DNA from 2 places in the Mesorhizobium koreense genome. Region 1 is predicted to be linked to the other one. Evidence: riboswitches for the same ligand, from Rfam matches in the RefSeq annotation. Region 1 holds a riboswitch; the other holds the start of a gene.
The links. A riboswitch is a leader RNA that binds a small molecule or an ion and turns the genes downstream of it on or off. The one in region 1 is predicted to bind S-adenosylmethionine.
Positions count from the first base shown of each region.

Region 2: another riboswitch for S-adenosylmethionine. It lies ahead of RBH77_RS23265 (O-succinylhomoserine sulfhydrylase); the one in region 1 lies ahead of metA (homoserine O-acetyltransferase MetA).

Region 1 covers NZ_CP134228.1:1,693,380-1,701,047, forward strand. The annotation lists gene RBH77_RS08165 (YdcF family protein) at 1-460, shown strand, start outside; gene RBH77_RS08170 (lysophospholipid acyltransferase family protein) at 534-1,340, shown strand; gene RBH77_RS08175 (gamma-glutamylcyclotransferase) at 1,337-1,858, opposite strand; gene RBH77_RS08180 (DUF2125 domain-containing protein) at 1,915-2,904, shown strand; gene RBH77_RS08185 (prephenate/arogenate dehydrogenase family protein) at 2,913-3,863, opposite strand; gene hisC (histidinol-phosphate transaminase) at 3,866-4,963, opposite strand; SAM riboswitch at 5,040-5,117, shown strand; gene metA (homoserine O-acetyltransferase MetA) at 5,171-6,109, shown strand; gene RBH77_RS08200 (hypothetical protein) at 6,171-6,440, opposite strand; gene RBH77_RS08205 (ABC transporter ATP-binding protein/permease) at 6,585-7,668, opposite strand, start outside.
Region 2 covers NZ_CP134228.1:4,887,237-4,894,904, reverse strand. The annotation lists tRNA gene RBH77_RS23280 (tRNA-Gly) at 277-350, opposite strand; gene RBH77_RS23275 (ion transporter) at 486-1,316, shown strand; gene RBH77_RS23270 (2'-deoxycytidine 5'-triphosphate deaminase) at 1,326-2,411, opposite strand; SAM riboswitch at 2,487-2,564, shown strand; gene RBH77_RS23265 (O-succinylhomoserine sulfhydrylase) at 2,614-3,801, shown strand; gene RBH77_RS23260 (CDP-alcohol phosphatidyltransferase family protein) at 3,805-4,410, opposite strand; gene apaG (Co2+/Mg2+ efflux facilitator ApaG/CorD) at 4,567-4,959, shown strand; gene RBH77_RS23250 (response regulator transcription factor) at 5,063-5,722, shown strand; gene RBH77_RS23245 (hybrid sensor histidine kinase/response regulator) at 5,741-7,668, opposite strand, start outside.

The DNA of each region.
Region 1 (7,668 bases):
GCTCGATCTGCTGAAGGCGGGAAAGGGGAAGCGGCTGCTCATCAGCGGCGTCAACCCCCATGCAGGCCGCCGGGCACTGCGCGAGGTCACGGGTAGCGACAAGCAGCTCTTCACCTGTTGCGTCGACATCGATCATGTCGCGCTCGATACGGTGGGGAATGCCGAACAGAGTGCCAAATGGGTTGCCGCGCACGATTACGGACGCGTCATCCTGGTCACCAACAACTACCATATGCCGCGCAGCCTGCTGGAGATGCACAGGTTGCTGCCGCAGGCGAGCGTCGAGCCCTATCCGGTGGTCAATTCGAAGCTTGACGACGGAAGCTGGCTGACGAAACCCGACGCGCTTCGTGTGCTCGCCACGGAATATGTGAAATATCTGGCCGCACTTGCGCGCAGCGTCCTGCCGACAAACGTGCCCGCCGAACAGCCGGCAATCGTCAGCGCTGCGATCGAATAGCGGTTCGTTGCCTTTTCCCACGGTCGCCTGTATCGAACAGCTTCCGCGGACATCACGGCCTCTGGGACATTTCATGATCTTCCTGCGATCGCTGGCGTTCAATCTGGCGCTCTACGTCATCACGATCGTCGAGATGATCGTCTTCACGCCGTTCTATTTCCTGGCAGAGCGCAAGAAGGCGTGGTGGGCGCCGAAATTCTGGGCGCGCTCCAATTTGTGGCTGCAAAAGGTACTGGCCGGCACCAAAAGCGAGGTCACGGGGCAGGAGAACCTTCCCGAAGGCGCCTTCATACTGGCGCCCAAGCACCAGTCCTTCTGGGATACGTTCGCGCTGGTGCCGCATATTCCGGACGCCGTCTATATCCTCAAGCGCGAGCTGATGTGGATCCCGGTCTTCGGCTGGTATCTGGGCAAGATGAACATGATCCCGATCGATCGCGGCAGCCCGGCCAAGGCGCTCAGGAAGGTCGTGGTCGAGGCACGGAAACGCGCCGAGCAGGGCCGCCAGATCATCATCTACCCCGAGGGGACGCGGCGGCCGCCGGGGGCGGAGCCGGCCTACAAGCACGGCATCGCGGAGATTTATTCGAGGCTCGGCATCCCGGTGGTGCCTGTGGCACATGTGGCGGGGCTCTATTGGCCGCGCCGTCGCTTCCTGCGCTATCCGGGCGTCATCAGAGCGCGATTCCTGCCGCCGATCCCACCCGGCCTTTCCCGCACCGAGTTCATGGCGCGGCTGATCGAGGCAACCGAGAAGGCCTGTGACGCGTTGCTGATCGAGGCCGCACAGTCCGAAAATCCACCGCCGCTGCCACCGACGGCGGTCGAACGGCTCAAACAACTCGGAGTGCCAGTCTCCGAGAACGCCATCGAGGCCTAGTCGCGCGGCAGTCTGGCGGCGACGCTTTCAAGCCAATGATCATGTATGCCGAGCGCTTCGAGATGATGAACGGTATTGAAGACATAATCCTCGTTGCGGCCCGACTGCCCGGTGGCGCCGCGGACGACGGAGACGGCGCGTTCGATGTCGAGGCTGCCGGCATACTGGCGGTGCGTACGGTCGACGACGAAGGACAGCGCCTCGACGGTATCGCCGCCTTCGAGGCGCACCGTCAGGAGACGTTCCAGGTAGACGTTGGTCACAAGCTCGCGCTCGCGGAGATATGCCGTCACTTCATCCCTGAGCGCGCCTGGCACGCGGAAGGCAAGCCCGACGCAGGAGCCGCCACGGTCGAGCCCAAGCACGAGGCCGGGGCGCGTTTCCGTCCCTCGATGCACCCAGGAATAGATGCAGAGCGACCGGCGGAAACCATGCAGATGGGCGCGGCGCGCCTCGACATGAGCAAAACCCGGCCGCCAGATCAGCGAGCCGTAGCCGAAAACCCAAAAATCGCCCATATGGCCTGCCTCGATCTCCTGCCGATTCGTTCGCTGGGCCTAACGAGACCGACAGCATGACGTCAAGTAACCTGCCGCAACGCCGCCGGCGTTCCGTGCTTCTCCTTTGGTTTGTGGCGCTCTTGGTCCTGATCGGGGTCGTCTACACATTCGCCTGGATGCGTCTGGCGGACGTAGTGCGTTCGCGCGTGGAGGGGACGCTTACGGCCCTGCGCGCGACGGGTGCGACCGCCGACTGCGCCAATCATGAGGTCCGCGGCTTCCCGCTGCACTTCATCCTCGAGTGTGAATCGATCCGCTATGCCGACCCGGCTGGCCTGTCAGAGGTCTCGACGGCGTCTATGCGTGCCTCGGCCGATATCTTCGATCCGCGGCGCATCCGTATCCGGATTGCCCAGCCGGCGCTTGTCAAGGCGCCCGCCGTCGGCCAACTCGTGGTCCACTGGCGCAAGATGGATGGAGAACTCTTTCCGCCGCTCGGTGGCGATGCGGCGATATCGGTCGAAGGCGAGGCGCTGGTCGCCGAGCGTGCGCAAGCCGAGCCAATGCTGACCATTGCTTCGATGAACGGCACCGCGCGAGCGATTGACAAGGATGCTTATCTCGACGCGCGTTTCGAAGGGCTGGAATTCGGGCCTTCATGGCCCGATCTCGGCGCCTTGCCGCCTCTTTCGGGGAAAGCCGACGTGACCGTCGCCGATGGCGCCGCGCTCGCCTTTGCGGATGCGCGGAGCTTTCGCGGGCATTCGGCGACAATCAGGGAACTGACGCTTTCGCCGAGCGACGACGCCAGCATTACCGTGAAAGGCCGCGCTTCGGTGGACGATGAGGGACGGCTCGACGCCGACCTCAAGGTTCGGCTGCGTAATCCGGATGAATTGGCGGCGGCGCTCAAGCTCGCTTTTCCCGAAGCCGCCAGGGAGATCGACAACGCCGCCGCCATGGTGGCCGTGCTGGGCAGCGATCCTCTGGTGCCGGTCACCATCCACAAGGGCAAGGTGACCGTCGGCTTTATTCCGCTCGGCCGTATCCCGCCGCTGCGATAGCCGACTGGTCAGGTCTTCGAGGCGGCGCCCTTCTCCGGGTGCGCGGCCACCTGGCGGCCGAAATCCGGCACGTCCACTTCCTGCCCGGCCTCGATGATCGAGCGGCGGATGGCGCGGGTGCGGGTGAAAAGATCGAAGAGCTTCTCCCCGTCGCCCCAGCGGATAGCCCGCTGCAGCGAAGCGAGGTCCTCCGAGAAGCGTGCCAGCATCTCCAGGATCGCGTCCTTGTTGTGCAGGCAGACGTCGCGCCACATGGTCGGGTCGGAAGCGGCCAGGCGGGTGAAGTCACGAAAGCCCGAGGCGGAATATTTGATGACTTCCGACTTGGTCACGGTCTGCAGATCGTCCGCCGTGCCGACGATGTTGTAGGCGATGATGTGCGGCAGGTGCGAGACAATGGCGAGCACCATGTCGTGATGGTCGGGATCCATCGTGTCGACGTTGGAGCCGCAGCGGCGCCAGAATTCCGACAGTTTCTCCAGTGCGACGGGATCGGTTCCGGGCAGCGGCGTGAACACGCACCAGCGGTTCTCGAACAGTTCCGCGAAGCCGGCGTCCGGGCCGGATTTCTCGGTGCCGGCGAGCGGGTGGCCGGGAATGAAATGGACACTCTCCGGCAATTTCGGGCGCATCTGCGCGATCACAGAGCCTTTGGTCGAGCCGACGTCGGTGACGATGGCGCCGGGTTTCAGCGCCGGTGCGATCGCCTCCGCGACCTCACCGGAAGCGCCGACCGGCACCGAGACGACGACGAGGTCGGCATCGGCCACGGCAATTGCGGGATCGGCCGAATAGGAATCGCCGAGGCCGAGTTCCTCGGCGCGCGCCAGCGTGACGGCACTGCGGGTGGAGATCGAGACATGGCCGGCGAGGCCCTTGCGGCGGATGACGCGCGCCAGCGAAGAGCCGATCAGGCCGATGCCGATGAGAGCGATTTTGTCGAAAAGCGGTTCGGACATGGTCACGACCTAAGAAATTCGGCAAGCGCCGACACGACGCCACGATTGGCTTCCTCCGAGCCTATGCTCATGCGAAGCGCGTTCGGAAAGCCGTAGGCCGATACGCGGCGCAGGATGAAGCCGTGCTTGACCAGGAACGCGTCCGCCGCCTCGGCGGTGCGCTTGCCCCCTGGAAGATGGACGAGGATGAAATTGCCGACGCTTGGCGTGACGCGCAGGCCGAGCGCCGCCAGTTCCTTCGTCAGCCAGTCGCGCCAGACCTCGTTGTGCTCCGCCGCCTGGGCGACATGGGCGCGGTCGCGCATGGCGGCGGCGCCGGCTGCGATCGCCGCAGCGCTGACATTGAAGGGATCGCGGATGCGGTTGACGACATCGACCACTTCGGAAGGCGCGTACATCCAGCCGATGCGCAGCCCGGCGAGACCATAGATCTTGGAGAAGGTGCGCGTCATGACGACGTTGCGGGCCGACGAGACAAGCTCGATGCCGGCCTCGTAGTCGTTGCGGCGCACATATTCGGCATAGGCCGCATCGAGCACGAGGAGCACGTTGGCCGGAAGGCCCGCGTGCAGCCGTCGTACCTCCTCGAAGGGAATGTAGGTGCCGGTCGGGTTGTTGGGGTTGGCGAGGAAGACCATGCGGGTCTTCGACGTGACGGCGGCGAGGATGGCGTCGACATCGGCGCGCTCGTCCTTCTCCGGCGCGGAGACGGGAACGGCGCCAACCGACAGGATCTGTATCCTGTAGACGAGGAAGCCGTGCTCGCTGAAAATACCCTCGTCGCCGGGGCCGAGATAGGCACGGGTGAGCAGCGCCAGGAGATCGTCGGAGCCATTGCCGCAGACGATGTTCGCCGGATTGAGACCATGCACCTCCGCGATCGCCTGGCGCAGCGCGACAGCTTGACCGTCCGGATAGAGTTCGAGATGGTTGCCGACCTCGCGCAGCGCTTCCATGGCCGCCGGGCTGGCTCCGAGCGGCGTCTCGTTGGCGGAAAGCTTGTGCACCTTCGCCGCTCCCGGCGCATGGCCGCCGCCGGGAACATAGGCGGCAATATCCATTATGCCGGGCCGCGGGAGAGGGCGCTTTATCTCGTTCATGGGAGGTTCCAGTCGAAGGGCGGTTTGCTCTAGCAAAGCTTTTCCGTTGACGCAAAGGCCGGCCGGTCCTAAAACCCTCACATTCCGTGGTGATTTGGCCGGTCGGCTTGCAGCCACGTTAAAGAAGTCGCTAAAGGACCGTTCAGGACAAAATCCGATGGGCCGGTCGCGATTTCGCCGCCGGCTTTTTTGTCTGGAGCATATCCGATGCCGATCAAGATCCCCGACCAACTTCCCGCCCGCGAGATACTCGCACGCGAGGGCGTCGCCATCATGGACGAGAGGACGGCGCTGCGCCAGGACATCCGCCCGCTGCAGATCGGGCTCCTGAACCTGATGCCGAACAAGATCCGCACGGAGACGCAGTTCGCGCGGCTGATGGGCACGACGCCGCTTCAGGTGGAACTGACGCTGGTACGCATCGGCAACCACAAGGCCAAGAATACGCCCGAGGAGCATCTCATCGCCTTCTACCAGACATGGGCGGAGGTAAAGGCGCGCAAGTTCGACGGTTTCATCATCACCGGCGCGCCCATCGAGTTGCTGCCTTTCGAGGAGGTGACCTATTGGGAGGAGTTGAAGCGCATCCTCGACTGGACGACGACCAACGTCCATTCCTCCTTCTTCATCTGCTGGGGGGCGATGGCCGCCGCCTGGCACTTCCATGGCATTCAGAAGCATACGTTGGAGAAGAAGGCCTTCGGCGTTTTCCGCCACCGCAACAATTCGCCGGCCTCGCCCTATCTGGCGGGATTTTCCGACGATTTCTCCATTCCGGTCTCACGCTGGACGGAGGTGCGCGCAGACGATATCCACGCCGGCGCGCCGCTTGAACTGCTGGTGGAATCGGATGCGACCGGCCCTTGTCTCGCCACCGAGACGGCTGGCAACCGGCTCTACATGTTCAACCACATCGAGTACGATTCCACTTCTCTCAAGGAGGAATACGATCGGGACGTGGCTGCCGGGACCTCGATCGGGGTGCCGCACGGATATTATCCGGATGACGATCCGACGCGCCAGCCGCTCAACCGCTGGCGCTCGCACGCGCACCTGTTGTTCGGCAACTGGATCAACCAGGTCTACCAAACCACGGCCTACGACATCGGGAATATCGGCAAGAAACCGCAGCCGCTCGTGGCGTGACGGTGCGCAGGACACCGCCACGGCAGGCTGTCTATCGACGTGCCGGAAAAATGTACCGGGTCTATCGCCGTGCCGCCGCCTCGAAGGTCATATCGCAAGGCCGGGCCTGAGAGGCGGTCACCATTTCCAGTATCCGGTCGCGAGCCATCTCCTCGCTCGCCGCGCGGAGTGTGGCAATGCAACGGTCATACTGGCTGGCCATCACCAGGCGGATATCCTCGCTCGTCTCGAGCTCGTGAACGAACGCGTCGCGCTCGCTGACGGCAAGGTTGTGCGCGCGGATCATCGTCTCCGTTTCGGCCGCGCCGAATACGACATGGATCGACTTCATCTTGCGTTCCTTTCCGTCCGGTCAGGCGTGTAGTCCGCCTTTGTTCGTGGCCATGACGTTAGGGAAGAATCATGTCACCCGTACGACGAAAGTGGAACGTTCCGATGACATTTTCGCGCGCGCTATCGCGACAAAGGTAAATTTTCAGTTCGTCTCCTGCCCCGCTTCGGCTGGCGGCTTTTCCTTTTCCGGTGGCGAAGGCACGTGCATCGGCTTGAGTGATCGGCCGCCCGGGTCCTTTTCGAGATGGAGCGTGCGCGAGAATATCTTGTCGGCAAATCCGGCACGGCCGATATAGAGGATCGTCGCGTCCTTCAGCCTCTTCGTCAGCACTGCGGCCGCCCGCTTGCGCGCGTCGCCCTCCAGCATATCCAGCGCCTCGTCGATGATGACCCAGTCCGGCCGGTGCAGGTCGAGCCGGGCAAAGGCGAGTTGATGCTGCTCCTCGTCGCTCAGCTCGCGCTCCCAGCGCGAGTTTCGGTCGAGAGAGGCGACGAGGCGCTCGAGACCGGCCCGCTTGAGAGCGCCAGCGAATTCGCTCTCCTCGAAAGAATCCTCTCCCAAAGGATAGGACATGGCCTGTCGCAGCGCGCCCGGCGGGAAATAGGGCGTGCGCGGGACGAAGGTGATCGCCTCGTTTTCCGGCATGCCGATATGACCGCTGCCCCATGGCCATAACCCGGCGAGTGCCCGGAAGAACAGCGTCTTGCCGGTTCCGGGATCGCCGGTGACCAGCACCTTCTTGCCGGTGGCGATGGTGACGCGCTTTTCCTTGAGCCTCGTACAGCCGCTCGGCGAGGCGATCTCGACATCCCGCAAGGTTATCCCGTCCCCGCTCGTGTGCTGGAAATCGATCTGCTTCTCCACAGCGTGCAACTCGTCCGTACGGGTCAGCGCAAAGCGGAAGGCGGCGATACGCAAGAGCGTCGCGCGCCAATCGGTGATCGTGTTGATATTGGCCACGAACCAGCGCAGCGAGGAGTGGACGTGGTTGAAGGCGCCGACAGCCATCATCAGCCCACCGAAACTCATATCGCCGGCGAAATAGACGGGCGCTGCTATGATGATCGGAGCCACGATCGTCACCCATCCATAGGCGTCGGTGACCCAGTCGAGGCGAACGTTCGCGGTGACAAGGCGACGCAGGACACCGACCAAGGTGCCAAGGTCGCGCTCCAGCCGGCGCTGCTCGTCCGCCTGGCCGCCGGCGAGCGTGACGGCATCGACA
Region 2 (7,668 bases), 1.8 Mb from region 1:
TCCGGCCATGAGGTGGATCTTGAGGCTTGCTGGCACAAAGCACGGTGCTCCGGGATGGTGTAGCTACCATCGGCACCGAAGAGACAGTTATGCGTGAGCTGAGTATCTTTCATCCGCGAATTTCAAGATGGGGCTCAGGGCGGTGAAGTCCAATATACCGCAGCTTGCTCCGCCAAGCTGCGGTCCGTTTGCGCGATGTGGAGGGTCTCGGGTTGGGTCCAGCCATAAGCGCCGTTCTCTCACCGATCGCCGATGAAACAGGCCCGCCAGAACAGGTGGAGCGGGTGAAGGGAATCGAACCCTCGTATTCAGCTTGGGAAGCTGCTGCTCTACCATTGAGCTACACCCGCGACGGCCGCATTAATCCACGAGGCCATACCAGCCTGTCAAGCGGCTTGTCGGCGCCGTTTTTGGCAATCGGCAGCTTTCGCTGGCGATAGCTCGACTGCTATGTCTCGGCCTCGAATGCGCGACGGAGGGGACCGATGCATTGGAAAGAGCATGTCGCGACGGCGCTCGACGGCCGTCATCCGGGTCTCGGTCACTATATTGAACTCTTCCTGGATGCCATCATCATCCTTTCGACCGTCGCCATGGGTGTAGAGACGCTGCCTGATCTGCCTCCATCGGCGGTCGAAGCGCTTTATGTTTTCGAAATCTTCGTAATCGCGGTCTTCACCACCGAATATGTGCTCAGATTGCTCACTACACCCCGCCCTCTCGGCTATGCGCGCAGCTTTTTCGGGGTTGTGGATCTTTTGGCGATCGCTCCCTTCTATATCGCGCTTCTTGCGACCGGCAGCGGCATAGACCTACGCGCGATCCGGGCGCTCAGGCTGCTGCGGCTGGCCCGGCTTTTCAAACTGGCGCGCTACACGGCGGCGCTTGACCGGTTCGGCGTCGCCTGGCGCGCGGTCAAGGACGAGATCATCATCTTCGGCATCACGGCGCTGGTCGTGCTCTATGTCTGCGCGCTCGTCATCTATCAGTGCGAGCACGATGCCCAGCCGGACAAGTTCCGTTCCGTCTTCGACGCCATGTGGTGGGCGGCGGTGACGCTGACGACCGTCGGCTATGGCGACATCTACCCCATCACGTTCTTCGGGCGCCTGTTCACCGTCTTCATGCTGTTCATCGCGCTTGGCATCATCGCTGTGCCAACCGGCCTCGTGGCATCGGCCCTGGTCGCGATCCGGCATCGGGAAGACGAGCGGGAGAAAGAGGAAAAGGCCGAAGCGGCGGCCAAAAAGGCTGCTCGCGAGAAGGCCGGCAAGCCGGTCGCGCGGCGCCGCCCTGCCCGAAAGGCCCCGTCTTGATCGCGCTCGTCAGCGAAAATGCTTGGATAGTTTCAGGCCCTGCGCCTGGTAGTTCGATTTGAGGTCGGCGCCGTAGAGAGCATCCGGCCGCGCCAACAGGTGCTCGTAGACCAGCCTTCCGACGATCTGGCCGTGATCGAGGATGAAAGGCACTTCGTGGCTTCTAACCTCAAGCACCGCGCGGCTGCCGGTTCCACCGGCCGCCGAATGGCCGAAACCGGGGTCGAAGAAGCCGGCATAGTGAACACGGAATTCGCCTACCAGCGGATCGAAGGGCGTCATCTCGGCGGCGTAGTCCGGCGGCACATGCACCGCCTCCCGGCTGACGAGGATGTAGAACTCGTCGGGGTCGAGGATCAGTTCGCCCTTGCCGCGGCTGTAGAGCGGCTCCCAGAAATCGTGCTGATCCTGCACGGCGCGCCGGTCGACATCGATCAGTCCGGTATGGTGCTTGCCGCGATAGCCGACAAGACCGTTCTTGTCCCCCGTAAGGTCTATGGAGAGTGCTATGCCGCCGCCGGTGATATTGGGCTCGTCCGCCGCGACCAACCGCTCGCGCCGGTGCAGCGCCGCAAGTTCGTTTTCCCCGAGTACCGCATGGCCCTTGCGAAAGCGGATCTGCGCCAGGCGCGAACCGGTGCGCGCCACGATCGGGAAAGTGCGCGGACTGACCTCCATATAGAGCGGCCCGGCATAGCCGGCCGGTATCTTGTCGAATTCCGGGCCGTGATCGGTCATGACGCGGGTGAAGATGTCGAGGCGGCCGGTCGAGCTTTTCGGGTTGGCGGAGGCGGCGACGTCCGGCGGCAGCTTTAGTTCCTCCATCAGCGGCACGATGTAGACGCAGCCCGTTTCCAGCACCGCGCCCGGCTCGAGGTCGATCTCATGCAGCTTCAGGTGGTCGAGCTTGTCGGCGACGCTGTGCGCGGGGCCCGGAAGGAAACTGGCACGGACGCGGTAAGCCTTTGCGCCAAGCCTGAGATCGAGGCTTGCCGGCTGGATCTGGTCATCGTCGAGCACACGCGCGGAGGAGAGCGCGCCGCTCTTGAATAGCGCCGCGATATCGCGGTCGGGCAGGATGCCGGTTGTCCGCACGTATGGCTCCCGAAATTTCACGTTTATCGTGATATTCACTTGCCGATTGACGCAAGCGGGGCAACGGCATAAAGGACCTTATCCCGTGGTGATTTGGCCGGTCGGCTTGCAGCCACGTTAAACAAGTCGCTAAAGGACCGATTTCGGACCGGTACGCGATTTGAATTTCGCGGGCCGGTTTTTTGTTTTTGAGGGTGTCCCGATGACGAATGGAGCAAACTGGAAGCCGCAGACGAAACTGGTCCATGGCGGCACGCTCCGATCGGGCTTCGGCGAGACATCCGAGGCGATCTATCTGACGCAGGGCTTCGTTTATGACACCGCCGAAGCCGCCGAAGCACGCTTCAAGGGTGAGGCGGAAGGGTTCATTTATTCCCGCTACGCCAATCCCACGGTGGACATGTTCGAAAAGCGCATGTGCGCGCTGGAAGGGGCGGAGGACGCCCGCGCCACCGCGTCCGGCATGGCGGCCGTGGCGATGGCGCTGCTCTGTTCGGTGAAGGCCGGTGATCACGTCGTCGCGGCCCGCGCGCTCTTCGGCTCCTGCCGCTGGATCATCGAGAAGCAGATGCCGGCGTATGGCGTCGAATCGACCCTGGTCGACGGAACCGATCTGTCGGCGTGGGAAAAGGGGATTAGGCCGAACACGAAGCTGTTCTTCCTCGAAAGCCCGACCAATCCGACGCTCGAAGTGGCCGACATCGCCGCCGTTGCGAAACTGGCGGATTCGATCGGCGCGCGCCTCGTGGTCGATAATGTCTTCGCCACGCCCATGCAGCAGAAGCCGCTCGAACTCGGCGCTCATGTCGTCGTCTATTCCGCGACCAAGCACATTGACGGGCAGGGGCGCTGCCTGGGCGGCATCGTTCTTTCCGACAAGGAATGGATCGAAAAGAATTTGCACGATTATTTCCGCCACACCGGCCCGTCGCTGTCGCCCTTCAACGCATGGACGCTGCTCAAGGGCCTGGAGACGCTGCCGCTTCGTGTGCGCCAGCAGACGGAGAGCGCCGGACGCATCGCCGATTTCCTGGCCGGGCATACCCATGTCGAGCGCCTGATCTATCCCGGCCGAGCCGACCATCCGCAGGCCGATATCGTGAAGAAGCAGATGAAGGGCGGCTCGACGCTTCTGTGCATAGACGTGAAGGGTGGCAAGCAAGGCGCCTTCGCTTTCCAGAACGCGCTGGAGATCATCCGTATTTCCAACAATCTGGGTGACGCCAAAAGCCTCATCACCCATCCTGCGACGACGACGCACAAGAACCTCACCGAAGAGGCCCGCGCGGAACTGGGCATCAATCCGGGAACGGTCAGGCTGTCGGTCGGCCTGGAGGATGTGGACGATCTCATGACCGATATCGACCGCGCGCTTTCTAGGGCGGCTTAAGCGTTACCGGAACGTCCGTACGGCGAGTACGATGCGGCAGAGTGCGGTATAGAGCGTCATCGCAGCGAACACCCAGGCAATGACGGGGAACCAGCCGGGGAATATGCAGGCGAGCGCGAATGCCGCGATCGTCTCGGTCGCCTCGGCAAGCCCGGTGGTGAAATAAAGCGATTTCGAACCCCGTGCGTCGGTTTGGAGCTTCCGCCGCTCCGCCATGATTGCATAGGCGAGGAAGCTTGAGCCGTTGATGTAGAAGGACAGGATGAGCGCGGCGCCGGGAACGGCGTTCGTGGCCGGATCGGCGAACACGAAACCCATCGGCACCGCGCCGTAGAAAACGAAATCCAGCACGATATCGAGGTAGCCGCCGAGATCGGTCTTCCCGCGGATGCAGGCGACCGCGCCGTCGAGCGCGTCTCCGAAACGACTGGCAAGGATCAGAAGAAGTCCGGCGGCGAGCCAGCCATTTGCGATCGATGCCGCAGCCGCGAGCCCGACGATACAACCGGTGACGGTGATCGCATTGGCCGAAAGGCCCGCCCGTGCTGCCATGATCGCTGCCGGCCGGACCAGCGGATCGATACGTTTCCTTGTCCAGCCGTCCAGCATCGCGTTCTCCCGAACGTTTCCTATAGCTGTCGCAGCGGGGATTGGGCAGCAAGCACCGCTCACATTCGTGTCAGGCGTTGACCGGGGCCGCGCCCTGCGCGATTCTGTGCTTCATGAAGGGTTCCAGGAAGGATTGTGCCCCGGAAGGATTGCGTCATGTATCGCGCCGTGACCCGCGACATAGAGGTCTGCGTCGAGCCCTTCTATCTGGCCGACCGCTCCGACCCGGAGGACGGGCACTATGTCTGGGCCTATAGGATCACGATCGCCAACAATTCCGACGGGTTCGTAAAGCTTCTTTCGCGCTATTGGCACATCATCGACGGCGCAGGCAAGGTCGAGGAAGTGCGCGGGCCGGGCGTTGTCGGCGAACAACCGGAGCTTGAGCCAGGCGACAGCTTTCAATACACCTCCGGCTGCCCGCTCTCCACGCCGTCCGGCATCATGGTCGGCCGCTATACGCTTTGCGACCGGCTGGGCGCCACTTTCGAGGTCGATATTCCCGCCTTTTCGCTCGATATCCCGGATAACACACGCATGGTCAACTGACCGCAACCGCTGTCCGCTTGCAAATCCATGGGCTCCCCGCATAATTGAACTTTCGTCGCGTTCGGACAAGACAACGATCCGTGCGATCCTGGGGAGGGCATCGGTGCAATCGGACTACAAATTCGTCATTGCCGACGATCATCCGCTTTTCCGAGGCGCGCTGAAGCAGGCGCTCTCGACCATCGGTAATAACCCGACGATCATCGAGGCCGGCGATTTTGAAAGTGCCAAGGCCGCTCTCGTTGCCAATGAGGACGTGGATCTGGTCCTGCTCGACCTCTCCATGCCCGGCGCCAGCGGCCTCTCCGCGCTCGTGGCGCTGCGCGGTCTGCATTCGGCGGTGCCGGTGATCGTCGTTTCCGCCCATGACAATGTCGTCACCATTCGCCGGGCGCTGGAACTCGGCGCCTCCGGCTTCATCTCCAAATCTGCGGGGATGGAGGAAATCCGGGGCGGGATCGAGACCGTGCTCGGCGGCGGTATAGCCACGCCGAAGGATATCGATCTGGGCGTAGAGGCGGATGCCGAGATATCGGACCTGATCGGCCGCATCCAGACGCTGACGCCGCAGCAGACGCGCGTACTGGGCATGCTGGCGGAAGGGCTTTTGAACAAGCAGATCGCGTACGAACTCAACGTCTCCGAAGCAACCGTCAAGGCGCACGTCTCCGCGATCCTGCAGAAGCTCGGCGTCGACAGCCGCACCCAGGCCGTCATCCTGCTTTCGAAGATCGGCGGCGAGCCGTTGCAGGCGGCAGGCTGACGCTGTATCCGTGGAGCCTCACTCGGCGGCCGACAGCACCTTGCGATAGCGTGAAAGCATGGCGCGCAGCGCCGCCGGCTTGATCGGCTTGTTGAGGACGCCGACTTCCATGCGTTCGGCCATCGCTTTCAACTCTTCCGAGCGATCGGCAGTCAGGAGCAGGGCCGGCGTGTCCTGTCCGTAGCGCGAACGCAATCGCGCGATCAGCTCCAGGCCGTTCTCGCCGTCCAGATGATAATCCGCCAGGATAACGTCGGGCTCGGCGGACGATTGTTCATCGAGCACGGTCGAACCCGAGGCCGTGCGGACTGCGCATCCCCACCCCTCGAGAAGAAGGCGCATGCCTTCGACGATGCGCGGATCGTTGTCGATACAGAGCACCGAGAGGCCAGAAAGCGCACAGACAGGCCCGGAACCAGGTGCCGATTCGACGATTGCCGCCTGTGGCGCCTCATGCGTGACCGGTAGGATGACGGAGAAGCGCGTGCCCTTGCCCTTCAGCGATTGCAGGTGCAGTTCCAGCCTCAGGACCCGCGCGATGCGGTCGACGATCGACAGCCCGAGCCCGAGCCCGGGCGCCTCACGCACGCCCTCGTCGAGCCGGGTGAATTCGCGGAACACGGTGTTCAGCTTGTCCTCGGGAATGCCGATGCCGGAATCGAAAACCTGGATTTCGACGAGTTCCCCACGCCGCCTGACGCCGACCAGGATGCGGCCCTCGCGTGTATATTTGATGGCGTTGGAGACAAGGTTCTGCACGACGCGCCTGAGCATGTTGCGGTCGGTCCTCACCATCAGCGAGGAAGGCACCATCGTCATGTGGAGCCGCTTGGCCTCCGCCATTGGCTGGAAGTCGGTGGCGATCTGCTGCAGAAGTTCGTCGAGACGGAAGACCGTTTCGGACGGCTTCAGCGCACCGGTGTCGAGGCGCGAGATATCGAGCACCATGCCGAGGATGGTTTCCACCGATTCCAGTGAGGATTCGATATTGCGGGCGGCTTCGCTCGGCTCCCCGGCGCCGGCCTTCTCGATCAGCGAGGAGCAGTAGAGTCGTGCCGCGTTGAGCGGCTGCAGGATGTCGTGGCCGGCCGCAGCGAGGAAGCGCGTCTTGCCGAGATTGGCCTCCTCGGCGATTTTCTGCGCCTGCGCCAGTTCTTCGTTGACGCGCACCAGTTCGCCGGTGCGGGTGGTAACCCGCTGCTCCAGCGTTTCGTTGATGCGCTTCAGTTCGGCATCCGCCTGAACGCGGGCTGTAATGTCGGCATAGGTGGCGACGATGCCGCCGTCAGGCATCGGGTTGGACCGCAATTCGATGATACGCCCGCTCGTCCTCAGTTCGAGCTGCCATGACAGGCCGAAGGTAGTCAGCCGATCGAGCGTCTCGGCCTCTTCCGGCTGGAGGATATCGCCGCGTTTGGCCAAGAAAGCCAGGATGCGCCCGAGCGACACCCCCACTTGGCCGAGTTCGTCGGGCAGATCGAACAGTGTGCGGTACTGACGGTTCCAGCAGGTCAGCCTCAGATCCTTGTCGAAGACCGTGATGCCCTGCTCCATCTGGTCGAGCGCGATCTGCAAAAGGTCGCGATTGTGCTGGAGGGCGTCGGAGGCGTCGTCGAGCAGGCGGTAGGCGTCCTTCGCCGAGCGGTCGTTCCGCTGGACGAGGAGCGATAGGATGAGGCGTGCCGAGGACGACCCGACGGCGCTCGCCAGTAGCTGCTCGGAAAAGCGGATGGTCTCCATGCTGGCCGGCGCGTTGCCGGGAATGGGATGGCCCTCCTGTTCCTCGAAGGTCTGGAACGAACGTTCCGTCCGCTCCATGCCGAGATAGCGCGAGATCGTGTCCTTGATGTCGTTGACGGTTATGGTCGTGCGCGAGCGCCGGAAGGCTGGCATCGGGCCTGCGTCTCGCGGCACGAACAGCGCCGCCTGGATACGCTCGCGCGGCT